Regions from separate parts of the Janthinobacterium sp. GW821-FHT03A03 genome, predicted to be linked through region 3. Evidence: predicted binding sites of a transcription regulator. Region 3 holds the regulator's gene; each other region holds the start of a gene.
The links. Region 3 encodes NrdR, which represses ribonucleotide reductase genes. Its sites were predicted from a motif close to CACNANATNTNGTG; they were not measured.

Region 1 (6,392 bases), on a different contig from region 3:
CGGTGTCGCTTTGCGTCACTTCCAGCACGGCGTTTTCGCTGCGCAGGAAGTGGCAGATGCTGCGCTGATTGATCAATATGCCTTTCGGCTTGCCCGTGGAGCCGGAGGTGTAGATCACGTATGCCGGGTGTTCGGGCAAGACGGCGCCGCGCGCCGGCAGGTGTTCGCCCGGCGCGGCGGGCGCCAGCAGGCTTTCCGCCGTCCACACGGGACGCTGGACGCCAGCCTGCTCCAGGCGCGGCGCGAATTGCGCGCAGCTGACGACGCCAGCGCCATTGGCGTCGTCGAGGCACACCTGCAGGCGCTCGACGGGCGTGTCTTCATCGACGGGCAGCCAGGCGGCGCCCGCCTTGGCGATGGCCGCCTGCATCAGCAGCAGATGTGCGCCGCGCGGCAGCCACAGGCCCACGATGTCGCCGGGCTTGACGCCGGCCGCCACCAGGCGCGACGCCGCCAGGCCCGCCTGCGCATCGAGTTCGGCATAGGTGATGCGGCGTTCGCCGTCGATCAGGGCGATTTGCTGCGGGCAGCGGCGCGCCGTCGCTTCCAGCAGGTCGGCCAGCACTTCCTCGCGCAGCAGATCCGGTCGCGGCGGGCCGTACAGGATGTCGGCGTGGGTGGAAGGGGTGTCTGGGCTGACTGCGGTGAAATCGTTCATGGATGACGCTTATCTGTAATGCTGTAGGAGGATTCTAAGGGGCTGCGCATGGTGCGCGGCACAGTTGATACATTACAGCACGCAAGACATTTCAGCGTTGCAGAACGGGGAATTTTGTGGGACTTTCAATAATTATGTGGCTGCAGGATCAACTGCCGTGATTACGGAATGTAAAACGGGGAAACATGGCGCCGATTTGCGCCAAAGTTGCCGCCGCCGGATAGCCGTGCAGGGGCCGGCTTGTCAGCGCCGCATCCGCGCAGCCGTCGGCGCGAAACTGCTGCAGCACGTAGTTGTCGACGCCTTTGGCGGCCAGGGCGGCGGCCAGGGCCAGCAGCTGTTCATCCGGCAGCAGATCCGGATGGGTGGTGGTGCGGCACTCGTAGGCGACGCCGCTGGCGAGGATGGCGTCCAGGCAGGCGCGCGCCGGGTCGCCGCTGCCGGCCACCCGGGTCACATGACGATAGTCGGCAAACGGCGCCTTGATGTCGAAACCCACCCAGTCGACGAGGGACAGCACTTCCTGCAGGCGCTGCGGATAGATGCAGGCCGTGTGCAGGCCGATGCCGAAACCCAGCGCCCTGACGTCCTGCATGGCGCGCGCCAGCGCCGGGTCCATGCACGCCTCGCCGCCGCTGAAGACGACGGCGTCGACCAGGCCCACGCGGCGGCGCAGCCAGGTCAGGACGTCCTGCCATGGCATGGCGCCTTCCGGCGTGCGCGCCTGCAAGTGCGGATTGTGGCAATAGCCGCAACGCCAGGGGCAGCCCTGCACGAACACCACGGCCGCCAGCTTGCCCGGGTAGTCGGTGGCGGAAAAGGGCGTCAGGCCGCCCACTTTCAACTCAGCCATGACAGGCGGGCTGGCCTACCCGGGCGCTCGCTTCCGTAAAATACTGGCGCTCGTGGAATTCGCCCTGCTTGCCGATGTTGAACGAGGCGACGGGGCGGTGGTAGCCCATCACGCGCGTCCATATTTCGCAGCGCTGGCGTTCGGTATCGAGCAGGGTGATGGCGGGAGTGAAGTCGGGACGTGCGTTCATGGCGTTTCCTCAAGTGATGGAGCAATGTGGGCCTGCTTGCGGGCGATCAGCTCCGCGTCGCAGGTGGGGCAGAATTCGTGCTTGCCGGCCAGGTAGCCATGGCGCGGGCAGATGGAAAACGTGGGCGTGACGGTGATATAGGGCAGCGAGAAGCGGCTCAGGGCGCGTTTCACCAGCTCGCGGCAGGCGTTCGCGTCCGACAGCGCTTCCGTCATGTACAGGTGCAGCACCGTGCCGCCCGTGTACTTGCGCTGCAGCGCATCCTGTAATTCCAGCGCCTCGAACGGGTCGTCCGTGTGGCCGACGGGCAGTTGCGACGAGTTCGTGTAATACGGATTGTCCGGCGTGCCCGCCTGCAGGATGGCGGGATAGCGCTTGCGGTCTTCGCGGGCGAAGCGGTATGTCGTGCCTTCGGCCGGCGTCGCTTCCAGGTTGTACATATGGCCCGTCTCTTCCTGGAATTGCACCATGCGCTCGCGCACGTGGTCGAGCAGGCGCACGGCCAGCGCATGGCCTTCCGGACTCGTGATGTCATGGGCGTCGCCGCTGAAATTGCGGATCATCTCGTTGATGCCGTTCACGCCCAGGGTGGAAAAGTGGTTGCGCAGGGTGCCCAGGTAGCGTTTCGTGTACGGGAACAGGCCTTGCTGCATCAGTTCCTCGATGGTGCGGCGCTTGATTTCCAGGCTGGTCTTGCCCAGTTCCAGCAGGCGGTCCAGGTCCGCCATCAAGGCTGGCTCGTCGCCGCGCCACAAATGGCCCAGGCGCGCGCAGTTAATCGTCACCACGCCCAGGGAGCCCGTCTGCTCGGCGGAACCGAACAGGCCATTGCCCCTTTTCAGCAGCTCGCGCAAGTCCAGCTGCAAGCGGCAGCACATGGAGCGGATCATGTTCGGCTTGAGTTCCGAATTGATGAAGTTCTGGAAGTAGGGCAGGCCGTAGCGGGCCGTCATCTCGAACAGGCGTTCCGCGTTTTCGCTATGCCAGTCGAAATCCTCGGTGATGTTATAGGTGGGGATGGGGAAGGTGAAGACCCTGCCCTTGGCGTCGCCCGCCATCATGATCTCGATGTAGGCGCGGTTGATCATGTCCATTTCCGCCTGCAGCTCGCCATAGCTGAAGTCCATTTCCCGGCCGGCGATGACGGGAATCTGTTCGCGCAGGTCGTCCGGGCAGACCCAGTCGAAAGTCAGGTTGGTGAACGGCGTCTGCGTGCCCCAGCGCGACGGCACGTTGAGGTTGAAGATCAGCTCCTGCATGTACTGGCGCACGTCTTCGTAGCGCAGGCTGTCCTTGCGGATGTAGGGCGCCATGTAGGTGTCGAAGGAACTGAAGGCCTGCGCGCCGGCCCACTCGTTTTGCAGGGTGCCGAGGAAATTGACGATCTGGCCGATGGCGCTCGACATGTGCTTGGGCGGGCCTGATTCGATCTTGCCCGGCACGCCGTTCAAGCCTTCGTGCAGCAGGGTGCGCAGCGACCAGCCGGCGCAATAGCCGGCCAGCATGTCGAGGTCGTGGATGTGCAGCGCCGCTTCGCGGTGCGCCGCGCCCACTTCCGGCGGATAGACCTGGTCCAGCCAGTAGTTGGCGATGACCTTGCCCGACACGTTGAGTATCAGGCCGCCCAGCGAGTAACCCTGGTTGGCGTTGGCGTTGACGCGCCAGTCGCGCCGCTCCAGGTATTCATTGATGGACGCGGCGACATCGACCTGGCCGCGCGTGGATGGAACTGCATTTGTCGTCATGAAACCTCCAATAAACACAACATGCGGTGTTTTTATGGAGGTTAATCACTAAATATAGTGGCGTCAAAGGGCGCGTGCAGTTGCGTGACGAATCCTTGACGCAGGTGAAAAAACCACCTCAGCCGGTTTTGTTCCAGCGCGTTTCGCGCAGGATCAGCCAGCTCGCGAAAAAGAATGCGGCGCCGCAGGCGGCGACGCTGGCGACGGAGGCGGGCAGCACGTGGGCCCAGATTTCCAGCGGCGAGTAGGTACTCCAGCTGGCCACGCGCGCGTCGAAGGTGACGTAGTTCGCCAGCAGCCAGTAGACGGCCAGCAGGCCCGTGCAGATGGCGGCCTGGCGCAGCAGCGGCAGTTGGCGGCGCGCGAACACGGCCAGCAGGAACAGCAGCAGCACGCCTGGATACGCGCCCAGCACTTCGGGCGACAGCATGGAGACGGTCCCTGCGTCATAGCCATCGGACGGGCCGGCCCACTGCACCTGCAGCGCGGTGAGGAACAGGGTAAGCAGGAAGATCAGCAGCGGTTTGCGGGTCATGGCGGGCAATCGAAGGGGGAAAAGTGGGGCATTTTACAGCCAGGTCAAGCAAGTTGAACGCGCGCCAGCCATGCATGCATTCCTTCACCTGCGTCAAGGACTGGGCGGCATGGGCGGGGCTATAGTCTGCACCCTGAGCCGACACAGGACTGAGAACACCATGATGCTTGAATCAACCACCGCCACCCGCGTGGCCGGACCGCTGGAACTGGTCTGTCCCGCCGGCAGCCTGCCTGCCCTGAAAGCGGCCGTCGACAATGGCGCCGACACCGTTTACCTGGGCTTTCGCGACGCCACCAATGCGCGCAATTTCGCCGGCCTCAATTTCGACGAAAAGGCCATCGCGGAGGGCGTGCGCTACGCCCATCAGTATGGACGCAAGGTGCTGCTGGCGCTGAACACCTATCCGCAGCCGCACAACTGGGCCGTGTGGCGCAGCGCCATCGACCGCGCCGCGCAGGCCGGCATCGACGCCATGATCGTCGCCGACCCGGGCCTGATGGCGTATGCGGCCCAGCACCAGCCGCAACTGCGCCTGCACCTGTCCGTGCAAGGCTCGGCCACCAACTACGAAGCCATCAATTTTTACCATGAACATTTCGGCATCGCCCGCGCCGTGCTGCCGCGCGTGCTGTCCATGGCGCAGGTCGAGCAATTGATCAGCAAGACGGAAGTCGAGATCGAGGTCTTCGGCTTCGGCAGCCTGTGCGTGATGGTCGAGGGACGCTGCGCGCTGTCGTCGTATGCGACTGGCGAGGCGCCGAATACCCATGGCGTATGCTCGCCGGCGAAATCCGTGCGCTGGCTGGAGACGCCGAACGGCCTCGAATCGCGCCTGAACGGCGTGCTGATCGACCGCTACGCGCCTGGCGAGAACGCCAGCTATCCCACCCTGTGCAAGGGGCGCTTCGAAGTCAACGATGAAGAGTATTACGCCATTGAGGAGCCGGCCAGCCTGAATACGCTGGCGCTGCTGCCGCAATTGATCGCCATGGGCGTGCGCGCCGTGAAGATCGAAGGGCGCCAGCGCAGCCCCGCCTACGTGGCCCAGGTGACGCGCGTGTGGCGCGAAGCGATCGACGCCTGCCGCGAAGGCAATACGCGCTACGCCGTCAAGCCGGGATGGATGGCGGCCATGGACAAGCTGGCCGAGGGGCAGCAGCACACACTCGGCGCCTACCATCGCTCCTGGAAATAGCAAAACCTGCTGCGCCTCCCGGCCTCGCCGCGAGCCGCTCGCTACGGTTTTGTAACTTGAAAAATACTGGAAAAGGCATGCTAAAACTATCTTTGGGCCCCTTGCTGTACTACTGGCCGCGCGCCACCGTCTTCGAGTTTTACCAGCAGATCGCGGCCACCGCCGTCGATATCGTGTACCTGGGCGAAACCGTGTGTTCGCGCCGGCATGAACTGCGCCTGGCCGACTGGCTCGATATCGCCGACATGCTGGCCGCCGCCGGCAAGGAAGTGGTGCTGTCGACGCAGGCGCTGATCGAGGCGGGCGCCGAACTGGCCACCTTGCGCCGCATCACGGGCAATGGCCGCTATGTCGTCGAGGCCAATGACATGGGCGCCGTGCACTGCATGGAAAAGGGCGCGCCCTTCGTCGCCGGCCCCCATCTGAACCTGTTCAATGGCCCCAGCCTGCAACTGATGGCGCGCCTGGGCGCCCGGCGCTGGGTGATGCCGCTGGAAATGGGGCAGGAAGCGCTGGCCGAGATGCAGCGCCAGAAGCCGGAAGGGCTGGAGACGGAAGTGTTCGCCTATGGACGCATGCCGCTGGCGTTTTCCGCGCGCTGCTTCACGGCGCGCAACCGCAACCTGCCGAAGGACGATTGCGGCTACAGTTGCCTGGAAGAGCCGGACGGCCTGCTGCTGCGCACGCGCGACGAAGTGCCGTTCCTCGTGCTCAACGGCACGCAGACGCAGTCGGCGCTCGTCTACAACCTGGTGCGCGAACTCGACGCCATGCGCGACATGGGCGTGGCGGTGGCGCGCATCAGCCCGCAGGCCATGCACACGGAACAAGTCATCGCCATCTTCGACCGCGCCCGGCGCGGCCAGGTCAGCGGCGTGGGTGCCCAGGCCCAGCTGGCAGCCTGCCAGCCTGCCGGCGCCTGCGACGGCTACTGGCATGGCCAGCCTGGCATGGAACAGCACGCCGCCCATTGAATGCCTCGAAAGGAAGCACCATGCAAGATCAACTGGAAAGATTGCCCGTCCCGTCCCCGGTTCCGGCCAAACCCGGCATGAGCAAGCCCGCCGTGTCGTACCGGCTGCCCGAACCGCTGGCCGAACTGCTGTCCAAGCTGCCGCCATATCCCGCCTCGTGGCTGTTCGTGCAGGGCTTGAACCGCCTGCTGGCGCCGCAATTGCCCGATGACGTGCGCTGCAGCCTGGAAGGACGCACC
Region 2 (6,392 bases), on a different contig from region 3:
CTGGGATCACAAATCGGTGTTTACCATGCTGTCGTGGCTATTGTTTGCCGCCTTGCTGGCAGGACGCCGTTTCCGCGGCTGGCGCGGCAAGACGGCCCTGAGCTTTACCCTGGCCGGTTTCGCCACCTTGCTGCTGGCGTATGTCGGCAGCCGTTTTGTACTGGAAGTGGTTTTACACCGAGGATTCGCATGACACGTGTTTTGTTCTGGCTGGCGCTGGTGTTTCTGGTGCTGTTTGCTATCCGCAGCAAGATCCGGGGCATGCAGCAGCGCGCCCGCGCACAGCGGCAACCGCCGTCTCAGCCGTTTACGCCGCCAGGCCGGGCGCGGGAATTGCCCGATGCTGAGCTGATGCTGTGCTGCGCCCACTGCGGCGTGTATTATCCGGCCTCCGAAAACGTGCAGGCCAAGGGCCACGATTACTGCAGCCACGCGCACGCCACGCTGTAGCGCGGGCGGCGCGCCGGCCTCGCCGCCGCGTCTGCATTGCTCATCCGTATCGTAACGCCCCCCGCCGCCCGCCAGGCGTACCATCTGCATGCAGCGATCCGATATCGCCATCGCAGGGAGCCGGGAATATGTCCAATTCGCATACTGTGTCGGCCGCCCGCACGCAGGCGGCCAGGGGCTTGCCGCCTGCGCCGCAGCTGATTGGCGACTCGGCCGCCATGCAGGCCTTGCGCGCGCAGATCGGCCGCATCGCCCGCTGCGGCGCGCCGGTGGCTATCCGCGGCGAATCGGGCAGCGGCAAGGAACTGGCGGCGCGCGCCATCCATGCGCAAGGGGAGCGCGCCCGCTTCCCGTTCATTGCCGTCAATTGCGCGGCCATCCCCGAGGCGCTGATGGAGGCGGAGTTCTTCGGCTGCCGCCAGGGAGCGTATACGGGCGCGCTGCATGAGCGGGAAGGGCTGTTCCAGGCGGCCAACGGCGGCAGCCTGCTGCTTGACGAGGTCGACGACCTCCCGCTGGCCATGCAGGTGAAGCTGCTGCGCGCGCTGCAGGAGCAGCGCGTGCGCAAGCTCGGCGGCAGCGCCGATGAGGCCGTTGATGTGCGCATCCTGTGCGCCAGCCAGCATGGTCTGGCGCGTGGCATGGCGGCGCGTACCTTTCGCCAGGACCTGTATTACCGGCTCAATGTGATTGAACTGGTCCTGCCGCCGCTGCGTGAACGGCTCGGCGATCTGCCTGTATTATGTGAGGCAATTCTGGCGCGCCTGGCGCCACGGCAAAGCGTGCGCCTGGCGCCGCCGGTGCTGGACGCCTTGCGCCACTACGCGTTCCCGGGCAATGTGCGCGAACTGGAAAACCTGCTGGAACGGGCACTGGCCTTTGCCGACGATGGCGTGATCGCACTCGATGGTCTGGGCTTGCCGAGCACGGCGACGGCCTCGGTCACGCCCTTGAAGACGGTCCTGCCGGGCGTCGAGCGGCAACTGTCCCTGCCGGGTATGGCGACGCGCGACGCGGCGCCGCTTCTGCCGCTGGCCTTGTATTTGCGCCAGGCCGAGCGTGAAATGATCACGCTGGCGCTGGTACGCGAGCGCTACCACCGCGCACGGGCGGCGCGGCAACTGGGGCTCAGTGCGCGCCAGTTGCGTTACCGGATGCAAAAGTTGATGATACAGGAGTCCTGGCTTGATGATGGCATGGAAGATAGATGAAGACGGCTGGTGCGACGGCGCCGTGCGCTACGACTCGCCGTATTGCGATGCGCGTCCGGAAGGCGCGCAAATCGACTTGCTGGTGATTCACAACATCAGCTTGCCCGGGGGACATTTTGGCGGGCCGCATGTGTCGGACTTGTTTACGGGCCGGGTAGATTATAATGCCGATCCTTCCTTCGCCGACCTGCGTGGCTTGCAGGTGTCGGCGCACTTTTTTGTGCGGCGCGATGGCGCGTTGTTGCAATATGTTTCGGCTGACCAGCGCGCCTGGCATGCCGGCACGTCCACGTTCGAGGGACGCCCGCAGTGCAATGAATATTCCATCGGTATCGAAATGGAAGGCTCGGATGTTACTCCCTTCCAGCCGCGGCAATATCATGTTCTGGCGGCATTGACGGCCGCGCTGGCGGCGCGCTACGGGCTGGCCCATGTGCGCGGACATGAACATATCGCGCCTGGCAGGAAGACGGATCCGGGGCCATATTTTGACTGGAATTGCTACCAGGAATGTTGGTTGGGAGCGCTGCGCGAACGGCCGGCGTTAGCGCTTACTTCGCGGGTATTGGGCTTCCCGTCGGCGCGCTGAAAAGTCAACCGAAATCGTAGAAGAAAGAACAAAAAATTACCAGGGGCGATGCCGGAAAACTATTGCATCGCCTTTCGATGGGTACTACAATTAGTGCGGAATTTGGATTCAACGACTATATGTAGTGCCACCACAGACGTTTTCATAATTATTGTCAAAGCTACCCGGATTGCTGATAAAGCACTGGAACTGGCGGTTTATCACCCTTGATCGTGTTTCACGCCAGCCGGGCAGTGCGGGTTGGCTGTATGAATTCTGACTGTGAATTATTTACTATTTAGCAATAAATACCTGAAGAAACCCTGACCATCGGGCGTTCTATTCAACAACATACGCGGCAGCAAAACTGCAGGCTGACTTTAGCTGACAACGGGAGCTTCAATGCAATCACCTCAAGATATTTCCATCCATCCAACGCCAGCATCGCCAGCGCCCAGCGCGGCCAATAGCGTGGCGAGCACGGGCGCGGCCTTGGGCGACTATCGCATCATCCGCCGCAACGGTGCGGTGGTGGCATTTGAGCCTTCGAAGATCGCCATCGCCATGACCAAGGCGTTTTTGGCCGTTAACGGCGGCCAGGGCGCTGCCTCTGCCCGTATCCGCGAACTGGTGGAACAGCTGACCGCTGGCGTCGTCGCGGCGCTGGTGCGCCGCCAGCCGGGCGGCGGCACCTTCCACATCGAAGACGTGCAGGACCAGGTGGAGCTGTCGCTGATGCGTTCGGGTGAGCACGACGTGGCGCGTGCCTACGTGCTGTACCGCGCCAAGCACATGGAAGAGCGCCGTCTGCAGAAGGAAGCGCAGGGCGCTGCCGCGCAAGTTTCCGCACCGCAATTGAATGTCACCGACAACGGCGTGCGCCGCCTGCTGGACATGCAGGAAGTGCGCGACCTGATCAACGCCGCCTGCGCCGGCCTGGAAAAGCACGTCGATGCCGACGCCATCCTCGCTGAAACCGTGAAAAACCTGTACGACGGCGTGCCCGTCGAAGAACTGCACAAGTCGGCCATCCTGGCGGCGCGCGCGCTGATGGAAAAAGACCCGGCCTACAGCCAGGTCACGGCCCGCATCCTGCTGCACACGGTGCGCAAGGAAGTGTTCGGCAAGGAAGTGCCGCAAGCGGCCGCTGCCGCCGAATACCTGACGTATTTCCCGGCCTATATCGCCAAGGGCATCGCCGCCGAGCTGCTGAACCCGGTACTCGCCAGTTTCGACCTTGAGCGCCTGGCGAAAGCCATCGTTGCCGACCGCGACTTGCAGTTCGGCTACATTGGCCTGCAAACCCTGTACGACCGCTACTTCCTGCACATCCAGGACGTGCGCATCGAAATGCCGCAAGCGTTCTACATGCGCGTGGCCATGGGCCTGGCGCTGAACGAGGCGGACCGCGAAGCGCGCGCCATCGAGTTCTACAGCCTGCTGTCCTCGTTCGACTTCATGAGCTCGACCCCGACCCTGTTCAATTCGGGCACCCTGCGCTCGCAGCTGTCGTCGTGCTACCTGAGCACCGTCTCCGATGACCTGGAAGGCATCTACGACGCCATCAAGGACAACGCGCTGCTGGCCAAGTTCGCCGGCGGCCTGGGCAACGACTGGACGCCGGTGCGCGCCCTGGGCGCCCACATCAAGGGCACCAACGGCAAGTCGCAAGGCGTGGTGCCGTTCCTGAAAGTGGTCAACGACACGGCCGTGGCAGTCAACCAGGGCGGCAAGCGCAAGGGCGCCGTCTGCGCCTACCTGGAAACCTGGCACATGGACATCGAGGAATTCCTCGACCTGCGCAAGAACACGGGCGACGACCGCCGCCGCACGCACGACATGAACACGGCGAACTGGATTCCCGACATGTTCATGAAGCGCGTCATGGAAAAAGGCGAATGGACGCTGTTCTCGCCGTCGGACACACCGGATCTGCATGACAAGGTCGGCAAGGCCTTTGAACAGGCTTACCTGGGCTACGAAGCCAAGGCCGCCGCCGGCGAAATCCGCGTCTTCAAGAAGATCGCGGCGCTGGACCTGTGGCGCAAGATGCTGTCGATGCTGTTTGAAACGGGCCACCCATGGATCACGTTCAAGGATCCGTGCAACATCCGCAGCCCGCAGTCGCACGTCGGCGTCGTCCACAGCTCGAACCTGTGCACGGAAATCACGCTGAACACGGGCCCTGACGAAATCGCCGTCTGCAACCTCGGTTCCGTCAACATGCCGGCGCACATGAAGGAAGGCAAGCTCGATCACGTCAAGCTGGCCAAGACCATCCGCACCGCCATGCGCATGCTCGACAACGTCATCGACATCAATTACTACGCCGTCGACAAGGCGCGCAATTCGAACATGCGCCACCGTCCGGTCGGCATGGGCATCATGGGCTTCCAGGACTGCCTGCACATGATGCGCGTGCCGTTCGCCTCGGACGCCGCCGTGTCGTTTGCCGACACCTCGATGGAAGCCGTCTGCTACTACGCCTACCTGGCGTCGACGGAACTGGCCGAAGAGCGCGGCCGCTATGAGTCGTACGCCGGTTCGCTGTGGGACCGCGGCATCCTGCCGCAGGACTCGGTCAAATTGCTGCTTGAGGAGCGCGGCGGCTACCTGGAAGTCGATTCCTCGTCGGCCATGGACTGGACCCCGGTGCGCGAACGCATCGCCAAGTTCGGCATGCGCAACTCGAACTGCGTGGCCATCGCCCCGACGGCGACGATTTCGAACATCATCGGCGTTTCGGCCTGTATCGAGCCGACGTTCCAGAACCTGTACGTGAAATCGAACCTGTCGGGCGAATTTACCGAGATCAACGGCTACCTGGTGCGCGACCTGAAGGCGCGCGATCTGTGGGATGAAGTCATGATCTCCGACCTGAAGTACTTCGACGGCTCGCTGGTGAAGATCGACCGCATCCCGCAAGACCTGCGCGATATCTACGCCACGGCCTTTGAAGTGTCGCCAAGCTGGCTGGTGGAAGCGGCTTCGCGTCGCCAGAAGTGGATCGACCAGGCACAGTCGCTGAACATCTACATGGCTGGCGCATCGGGCAAGAAGCTCGACGAGACCTACAAGCTGGCATGGCTGCGCGGCCTGAAAACCACCTACTACCTGCGCACCATCGCCGCTACCCACATGGAGAAATCGACCTCCAAGACGGGTGCCCTGAACGCCGTGGCAGTCGACGGCGGCATGTCGGCCAGCGCGCAGAGCGCCCAGGCAGCGGTCGTGGCGGCAGCCGCTGCCGCCGTGGCGCCGGCGGCAGCGGTGGCCGCTGCAGCGGACGACGCCGATGGCGAAGCCTGCTACCTGCGTCCCGGTGATGACGGCTTTGAAGAATGCGAAGCCTGCCAGTAAGATTTTAGTTGTCAGCCCGGCACGGCCGGGTTGATTCAATGTTGTTAATGTCTGTATTGTCCGATTCAACGGGCCTGTTGCAGACGCCGGTGAGCCGGCATGGAAAGGAAGAAGAATATGTCGTTGTCTTGGGATGATGAAACCACGTCGGCAGCTGTGCCGCGTCCGGCGCAGCAAGCGCCACTGGGAAATACCGATTTGAACCTGCCGGCCGGCGCCGAGCCGTCCGAAGCGAACGCCGAGCAAGTGGCGCGCCGCGTGAATGCCGATGACAAGCGCATCATCAACGGCAAGACGGACGTCAACCAGCTGGTGCCGTTCAAGTACAAGTGGGCGTGGGACAAATACCTGGCCGGCTGCGCCAACCACTGGATGCCGCAGGAAGTGAACATGCAGCGCGATATCGAGCTGTGGAAGAACCCGAACGGCCTGACGGACGACGAGCGCCGCCTGGTCAAGCGCAACCTGGGCTTCTTCGTGACGGCCGACTCGCTGGCCGCCAACAACATCGTGCTGGGCACCTACCGCCATATCACGGCGCCCGAGTGCCGCCAGTACCTGCTGCGCCAGGCGTTCGAGGAAGCGATCCATACGCACGCCTACCAGTACATCGTCGAATCGCTGGGCCTGGACGAAGGCGAGATCTTCAACGCCTACAACGAAGTCAAGTCGATCCGCGACAAGGATGAATTCCTGATCCCGTTCATCAACACCCTGACCGACCCGGCGTTCGTCACGGGCACGGTGGAAAACGACCAGAAGCTGCTGAAATCCCTGATCGTGTTTGCCTGCCTGATGGAAGG
Region 3 (6,392 bases):
GCCATCGGCGCCCACGGCAAACGCGGTGCGCGTCAAGGTCATGCTGCCGTCGTCCAGGCGCATCTGCGTCTGGAACCAGTATGCGTCTTCCGCGCCGCCGGCCAGTGCCATCAGGGCCGGCCCGGCCAGCGTCGCCGCCTGCGTCCCCTTGTCGGCGGAAACAAAGGCCGCGCGCAGTCCCGCGATCAGGGCGGCCGGATCGCTGCCCGGCAGGTAATGGCCAGGCAGGCGGCCGTCCGCGCTCCACTCTTCCAGCGCGCCGCCCGCCAGGCTCTTGAACGGGTTGGCGTCGCCGTTCGCATCGAGAAAGCCGCCGTATTTGGCCGCCAGCAGCAAGGGCGTCGAGGCGGGCGCGCCGGCAGCGTCGCCCTGGCGCAAGTCGCCCGCATAGTGCCCGACCTTTGCCTGGCCGTCGTTCTTGCCGCCGGGACGCAGCGCCTGCACATGCGACCAGTAAGCCAGGCCCGCCGCATGGTAGCTGGCGCCGCCCGGCCCGTCGGCCAGCAGCTCCAGCGCCGCCAGGTCCGGGCGTGGCGCGGGATTGCCCTGCGCCGCGCCGCTTTCCAGGCTGCCCACCGCATGCGTCCAGGCCATCGCGTCGAACGGCGGCGGCGCAAAACCGTCCGCCGCGCGCGCCCTGTCGCCTGGAGAGGCGGGAGCCGCCGGGACATTGCCGGGCACGTAACGGTCGGCCGCCATGCCCGCATCGCCGAGGCTGACGACGATATGGCGCTGGCAGCTGGCCGTCTGCGGGTCGGACCAGGGACTCACGACCGGCAAACCCTCGTCGACGGCAGGCGGGGCCGTGGCAGGAGGCACCGCGGCGCTCGCTTGCCGCCCCTGCAGATAGCGCAGCGATTCGTACAGCAATTCGGCCAGCGGCGCGGCCCTCGCGTAGGCGCCCGGATGCCCCGCGTTGCTGCGGCCCAGGCCATTGATGTAAGCGGTCACCCCGCCGCCGGGCCCCGCGCCCTGGGCCCCGGCCGGAGATGCATACACGCCGGTGGCGGGATTCCACTCGGCCGCGGGATTGTCTTGCGGCAGAAAATCGGGCGCCGCCCAGCGCTGCCTGCCCACGTGGGCCAGCGGCGCGCGCAACACGCCGCCATACACGGGGCCGGCACTGGCGGGCAGGCCGTTCAGGAGGCCAAACACGCCCACGCGCACCCGGCCGCCATGGCGCTGCACGGCCCCCACGGGCTTGTAGTTCTTGCCATACGCCAGGCACAGGTCGTCGCGCAGCGGCCCTTCTACCGCATCGCACACGCGCACGCGCGCGAGAAACACGCCGTGCGTGGCCGCAACGCCAGGCGCGTCGCAGCTGGCGCCCGATGGCTGGCTGAGGCTGGCGTCGCCGAACAGCAGGCGGTTGCGGCAGGAAACGATGGCCAGTTGCGCCAGCGCAAACGGCGTGGCCGCCGCCACGCCAGCCTGCAGGACCTTGCGTGGAAAGAAATCGGGGTGGGCAAAGAAGTCGAGCGGGCCGGCCGCGTCCGGCAGGTAGGCGCGCTGCAGCACCGTCTTGCGCACTTCGTCGATGACGCGGTCGCCGCCCGTCAGCGCATAGCGGACGATGTCGAGCATGCTGGCGCTGGCCCAGTTGAGAAAATTGCCGCTGAAACTATCGCCGCCGCAGCCGTGCAGCGCATCGGCCCGCTTCAGCACGGAGAAGTAAGCGGTCGCTACGCGCAAGTCCGGCAACAGGACGCCATCCTTGCTGCGGTACGGATAGCTGTAGCACATGCGTGCATCGAAGTAACCTGGGTACGCGCGCTGCGGCGCATAGTCGCCGCCATGCGCCGCAGCGGCCGCCGCATGCGTGAGGGACAGGTTGAGCAGCAGATTCGGCGGCACTCTGGCGCCGTGCAGGCCGGCGTCGGCACGCGCCAGTTCCACCGCGGGGACGGCGGCGGGGGCGCCACAGCACGCCATGGCAGCCAGGCCGGCCGCCAGCAACCAGGCGCGGCCGGCGCGCCGCCAGGCAGAGTACCAGGCGGAGTACAGGACGGAGGACACAGGCGTCATGGCCCCGCTCCGGCCGCCTGCTTGCGGTAATAAGTTTGCAGCACGACTTGCGTGCTGTCCTGCGCGCCAAAACCGATGGCCGTGATGCGGTAGACATAACTTGCCGTGGCCAGGCCGCCGGCCGCCTCCGCGCCGGGCGGGTGGAACGGCAGCAGTTCGATCAGGTAGCGGGGCCGGCGCGACGGCAGGAAACCCTGTCCCGTCTGCATGACGGCGCCCGTAAACTGCCCATACGGCACCGCTCGGCCGCTCCCTTCGGCGCCATCGAGGTCGGCACTTAGCCAGAGGGCCGGCCCGTCCCGGGGCGCGGGCAGGCACAGGCCCAGTGCGCCTCCCTCGCCGCAGCCGTCCGCGAACCCGGCCGCACTGCCAGGCGCGAAGAGGCTGCTGCGGCCCGGCGCGCCGGGCAAGCCTTCGATATCGTTCTGCGCATCCACCAATGCCTCCTCCGCCGCCTGAAACGCGAACTGCCGGTCGCGCTCGCCCCGCGCCGCCTTTTCGCCCTGCAAGGCCATCTGCGCCGCCGATATGCCCAGCAGCAAGATGATCACCAGCAAACACAGCACATACACGAGGGTGGCGCCACGATGGCGCGCACGCGGCAAGCTGCAGCGCGCCATCGTGCCGCCCGCCTAGACCGGCCCGTTGCGCAGCATGATGCTCGCCTGCACCACTTGCCGCGGTCGGGAACGCGTTGCGGCGGGCAACGATGCGCGCATGATGCGCACGCCCGCGTCGCCGGCGCCGTGCGCCTCGGCATACGCCTTGCCGAACAGGTCGAACTGCGCCGGCCCCAGTTCCGTCATCTTGTCCGCCTGGCCCGCCTCGCCATGCAGCAACAGCGCCACGCGCACGCTGGCCACGCGCTTCCAGTGCGTGCGCCGGTGCAGATCGCGCTGGCGCGCAGCCGCATCCGCGCCCGCCAGCAGCAGCGCCGCATCGCAGGCGTCGAGCGCGCCGGCGTTGACATAGCGGTTCGCCACGCCATCGGGCGGCGTGTCCGTGTCGAGGCCATACAGCACCTGGAAACTGTCGACGCCGCGGATGACGGCGTCCGCGCCCCAGCCGTTTGCGCCCCGGTACTTGCAGCGCAGCTCGCCTACGCCATCGGCGCCCTGGGCCACATAGAAAATGCTCCAGCCCCGCTGCGCCTGCGTTTGCGCGGCGCCCACGCCGAAACCGGCGCAATTGAGCACGGAACCGTCGCCGCCCTCTTCCTTGCCGGCGCCGTAATAGCGCAGGGCCAGCACGTCGCTGCCGTGCAGGGCGTCGGGCAAGGCCTCGCTGATGCCTTCGCTGTTCTTGCCCAGGCTGCGCGCGTCGAGTCCGGCGAGATTGGCGCTGTCGTAATCGGCATGGGCGACGGGCGCGGCGCTGCTGTCCCAGTTGACATATGCCGTCTGGCGCACGGCGCGGGCGATGGTGTCAAGTGCATAGCGGCCGTTGTCGTCCAGGCGCGCGCTGGCGGACTGGTCGCCATAGCTGCCGCTGGCGGCCAGCAGCACGGCACTGGCCGCCAGCATCAGCATGGCGCCCAGCGCCAGGGCCACCAGTAATTCGACGAGGCCCATGCCGCGATGCCGGCGCCGCTGGACGCACACGGCGTTCATGCGCCGCCTCCGCCCAGCTGGAACGCCAGCCTGGGCAGCGACTCGCCTGCGCCGTTCACGGCGGGCTGGCCGTCGGGCAGGCGGGCGCGCCAGCCCAGCTTGATGACGACGGGCGCGCCCTGGCCGCCGCTGCACGCCCAATGCAAGCCCTCGGCGGCGGCGTCCCACGCGGCAAGGTCGCGGCAGATGCGCAGGCGGGCGCCGGGCAAGGCCGATTGCAGTTGCTGTTTCCACTCGGCGATATCGAATTGCGCCAGTTCGGCCGCGCCGCAGGCGCCGTAGCAGTCGGGCGCGCCGCCTGCCGCCCCGGCGCCGTCCGCCGCCGCATACTCCACGTTCAGGTAGGGATTGCCCGCATCGGGGCCTTGCATGAGCAGGCTGTTCGCGCGCATGCGTTCGGCCATGCCGGCGGCCAGCTGCACGCCCGCCGACAACAGCGCCGATTCATGGCGCGCGCGCAGGGAACTGAGCTGCAAAATGCTGGCACCCAGCAGGCCCAGCGCCAACAACAGCAGCGCCACCAGCACCTCGACGAGGCTGCTGCCATCCATGGAACCGCGCGCGACGCCGTGCATGAGCTTCTCCTGCTGCCGGAATGAAACCAGGACTGGAGCCGCACGGACGCACGGCCCAGCTCCACGATAGGCGCGCGCCAGAATTCAGGCATGAGGCAGCGCAAACGTCGCGGCGAAAAGGAGAAAGTCAGCTAGAAACCGGGACATAAACGCGTGTGGATTGATCAGGCCGCTTGCCAGGCCAGCGTTGGCATGGTGGGGACGGCACGCTGCGCCGGCCCCGTCCACGCCATGCGATGGCGCCAGCGCGCCGGGGATGGCGCAAGGGATGCCGGCACTGCGTCAGGGCTTGCCGCGCGCCTGCCCCACTTCGGCAATCGCATCCTGGAACTCGGCCAGGTCTTCGAAATTCTTGTAGACGGAAGCGAAACGGATGTAGGCGATCTTGTCGAGGCGCTTGAGTTCCTGCATGACAAGTTCGCCGATATAGCCGGAATCGACTTCGCGCAAGCCGCTGGTAAGCAGCTTTTCCTGGATGGACGCGATGGCCGTATCCACCGAGGCGGCCGCGACGGGACGCTTGCGCAAGGCCAGCATCAAACTGCCGCGCAACTTATCCGCAGCGAACTCCGTCCGGCTGCCATTCTTTTTGACGACGGCCGGCATGATAAGTTCAATGCGCTCGTAGGTGGTGAAGCGCTTGTCGCATTTGCCGCAGCGGCGGCGGCGCCGTATGGCATCCCCTTCCTCCGATACGCGCGTATCGAGAACCTGGGTGTCGCCATGCTGGCAAAATGGACATTTCATGGGCTGGCTACAACTTTATAGTAATAATTACGGGAAATCACCGCCCTTAAATGAAAAGGCGCCCGAATCACTCCGGGCGCCCTTGGGCACGACTGGAATGTGTCAGACAGAATCTTACTCCGTATGACACATTCTGGACAAATAATTAGAGACGATTCCGGTAAGGAGCGTCTGCAGCAGATTGCTCATCGGTCGCGAGGCGGACGCATGGCGAGCCATGCTACGACGAGCAACGCAGTACCCGCTTCCGAGGGCCTGTCTGCTGCGGCTGTATTCCTTTACCGGAACAGGCCCTTAAGCTGCGTAGACCGGATGCGCGTCGGCCAGCACTTTCACGGCCGCTTTCACGCGCTCGATGGTGGCGGCGTCATGTGGATTGTCCAGCACGTCGGCGATCAGGTTGCCCACTTCTTCCGCTTGCGCTTCCTTGAAACCGCGCGTCGTCATCGCCGGGCTGCCCAGGCGGATGCCCGAGGTAACGAAAGGTTTTTGCGGGTCGTTCGGGATGCCGTTCTTGTTGCAGGTGATGTGCGCGGAACCGAGGATGGCTTCGGCTTCCTTGCCCGTCAGGTTCTTGGCGCGCAGGTCGACCAGCATGACGTGCGATTCGGTGCCGCCGGAAACGATGCGCAGGCCGCGCTTGATCAGGGTTTTCGCCAGCACGTCGGCGTTCTTGATCACTTGCTTCTGGTATTCGACGAATTCAGGGCTCAGCGCTTCCTTGAAGGCAACGGCCTTGCCGGCGATCACGTGCATCAGCGGGCCGCCCTGGATGCCGGGGAAGATGGCCGAGTTGATGGCTTTTTCGTGCTCGGCCTTCATCAGGATGATGCCGCCGCGCGGGCCGCGCAACGATTTATGCGTGGTCGAGGTGACGAAGTCGGCGAACGGCACTGGGTTCGGGTACAGGCCGGCGGCGATCAGGCCGGCGTAGTGGGCCATGTCGACCATGAAGTAGGCGCCCACTTCCTTGGCGATCTTGCTGAAACGCTCGAAGTCGATCTTTTTCGAGAAGGCCGACGCGCCGGCGATGATCAGCTTCGGCTTGCGCTCGCGGGCCAGGCGTTCCATCGCCTCGTAGTCGATGTCTTCTTCCGCCGTCAGGCCGTAGGAGACGACGTCGAACCATTTGCCGGACATGTTCAGCGGCATGCCGTGGGTCAGGTGGCCGCCTTCGGCCAGCGACATGCCCATGATCAGGTCGCCCGGTTTCAGCATGGCAAAGAACACGCCCTGGTTCGCCTGCGAGCCGGAATTCGGCTGCACGTTCGCGCATTCGGCGCCGAACAGCTGCTTGACGCGGTCGATGGCCAGCTGCTCGGCCACGTCGACGTATTCGCAGCCGCCGTAGTAGCGCTTGCCTGGATAGCCTTCGGCATACTTGTTGGTCAGCTGCGAGCCTTGCGCTTCCATTACGGCTGGCGACGTGTAGTTT

Region 1: AC07VI_RS26740 (ribonucleoside triphosphate reductase) is a predicted target of NrdR. The motif match lies at 3,493-3,506, and genes of this name have one in related genera.
Region 2: AC07VI_RS03880 (ribonucleoside-diphosphate reductase subunit alpha) is a predicted target of NrdR. The motif match lies at 2,364-2,377, and genes of this name have one in related genera.

What each region holds. Positions count from the first base shown of each region.
Region 1 covers NZ_JBWKUZ010000025.1:51,078-57,469, reverse strand. Annotated here, with positions in the region: gene AC07VI_RS26755 (Pls/PosA family non-ribosomal peptide synthetase) at 1-658, opposite strand, end outside; gene AC07VI_RS26750 (anaerobic ribonucleoside-triphosphate reductase activating protein) at 807-1,511, opposite strand; gene nrdD (anaerobic ribonucleoside-triphosphate reductase) at 1,504-1,701, opposite strand; gene AC07VI_RS26740 (ribonucleoside triphosphate reductase) at 1,698-3,446, opposite strand; gene AC07VI_RS26735 (hypothetical protein) at 3,565-3,981, opposite strand; gene ubiU (ubiquinone anaerobic biosynthesis protein UbiU) at 4,142-5,179, shown strand; gene ubiV (ubiquinone anaerobic biosynthesis protein UbiV) at 5,257-6,153, shown strand; gene ubiT (ubiquinone anaerobic biosynthesis accessory factor UbiT) at 6,174-6,392, shown strand, end outside.
Region 2 covers NZ_JBWKUZ010000001.1:844,712-851,103, reverse strand. Annotated here, with positions in the region: gene AC07VI_RS03900 (cytochrome C assembly family protein) at 1-193, shown strand, start outside; gene AC07VI_RS03895 (PP0621 family protein) at 190-450, shown strand; gene AC07VI_RS03890 (sigma 54-interacting transcriptional regulator) at 579-1,661, shown strand; gene ampD (1,6-anhydro-N-acetylmuramyl-L-alanine amidase AmpD) at 1,639-2,250, shown strand; gene AC07VI_RS03880 (ribonucleoside-diphosphate reductase subunit alpha) at 2,632-5,589, shown strand; gene AC07VI_RS03875 (ribonucleotide-diphosphate reductase subunit beta) at 5,707-6,392, shown strand, end outside.
Region 3 covers NZ_JBWKUZ010000018.1:14,421-20,812, forward strand. Annotated here, with positions in the region: gene AC07VI_RS23500 (pilus assembly protein) at 1-2,025, opposite strand, end outside; gene AC07VI_RS23505 (pilus assembly PilX family protein) at 2,022-2,645, opposite strand; gene AC07VI_RS23510 (PilW family protein) at 2,658-3,635, opposite strand; gene pilV (type IV pilus modification protein PilV) at 3,632-4,210, opposite strand; gene nrdR (transcriptional regulator NrdR) at 4,493-4,957, opposite strand; gene glyA (serine hydroxymethyltransferase) at 5,252-6,392, opposite strand, start outside.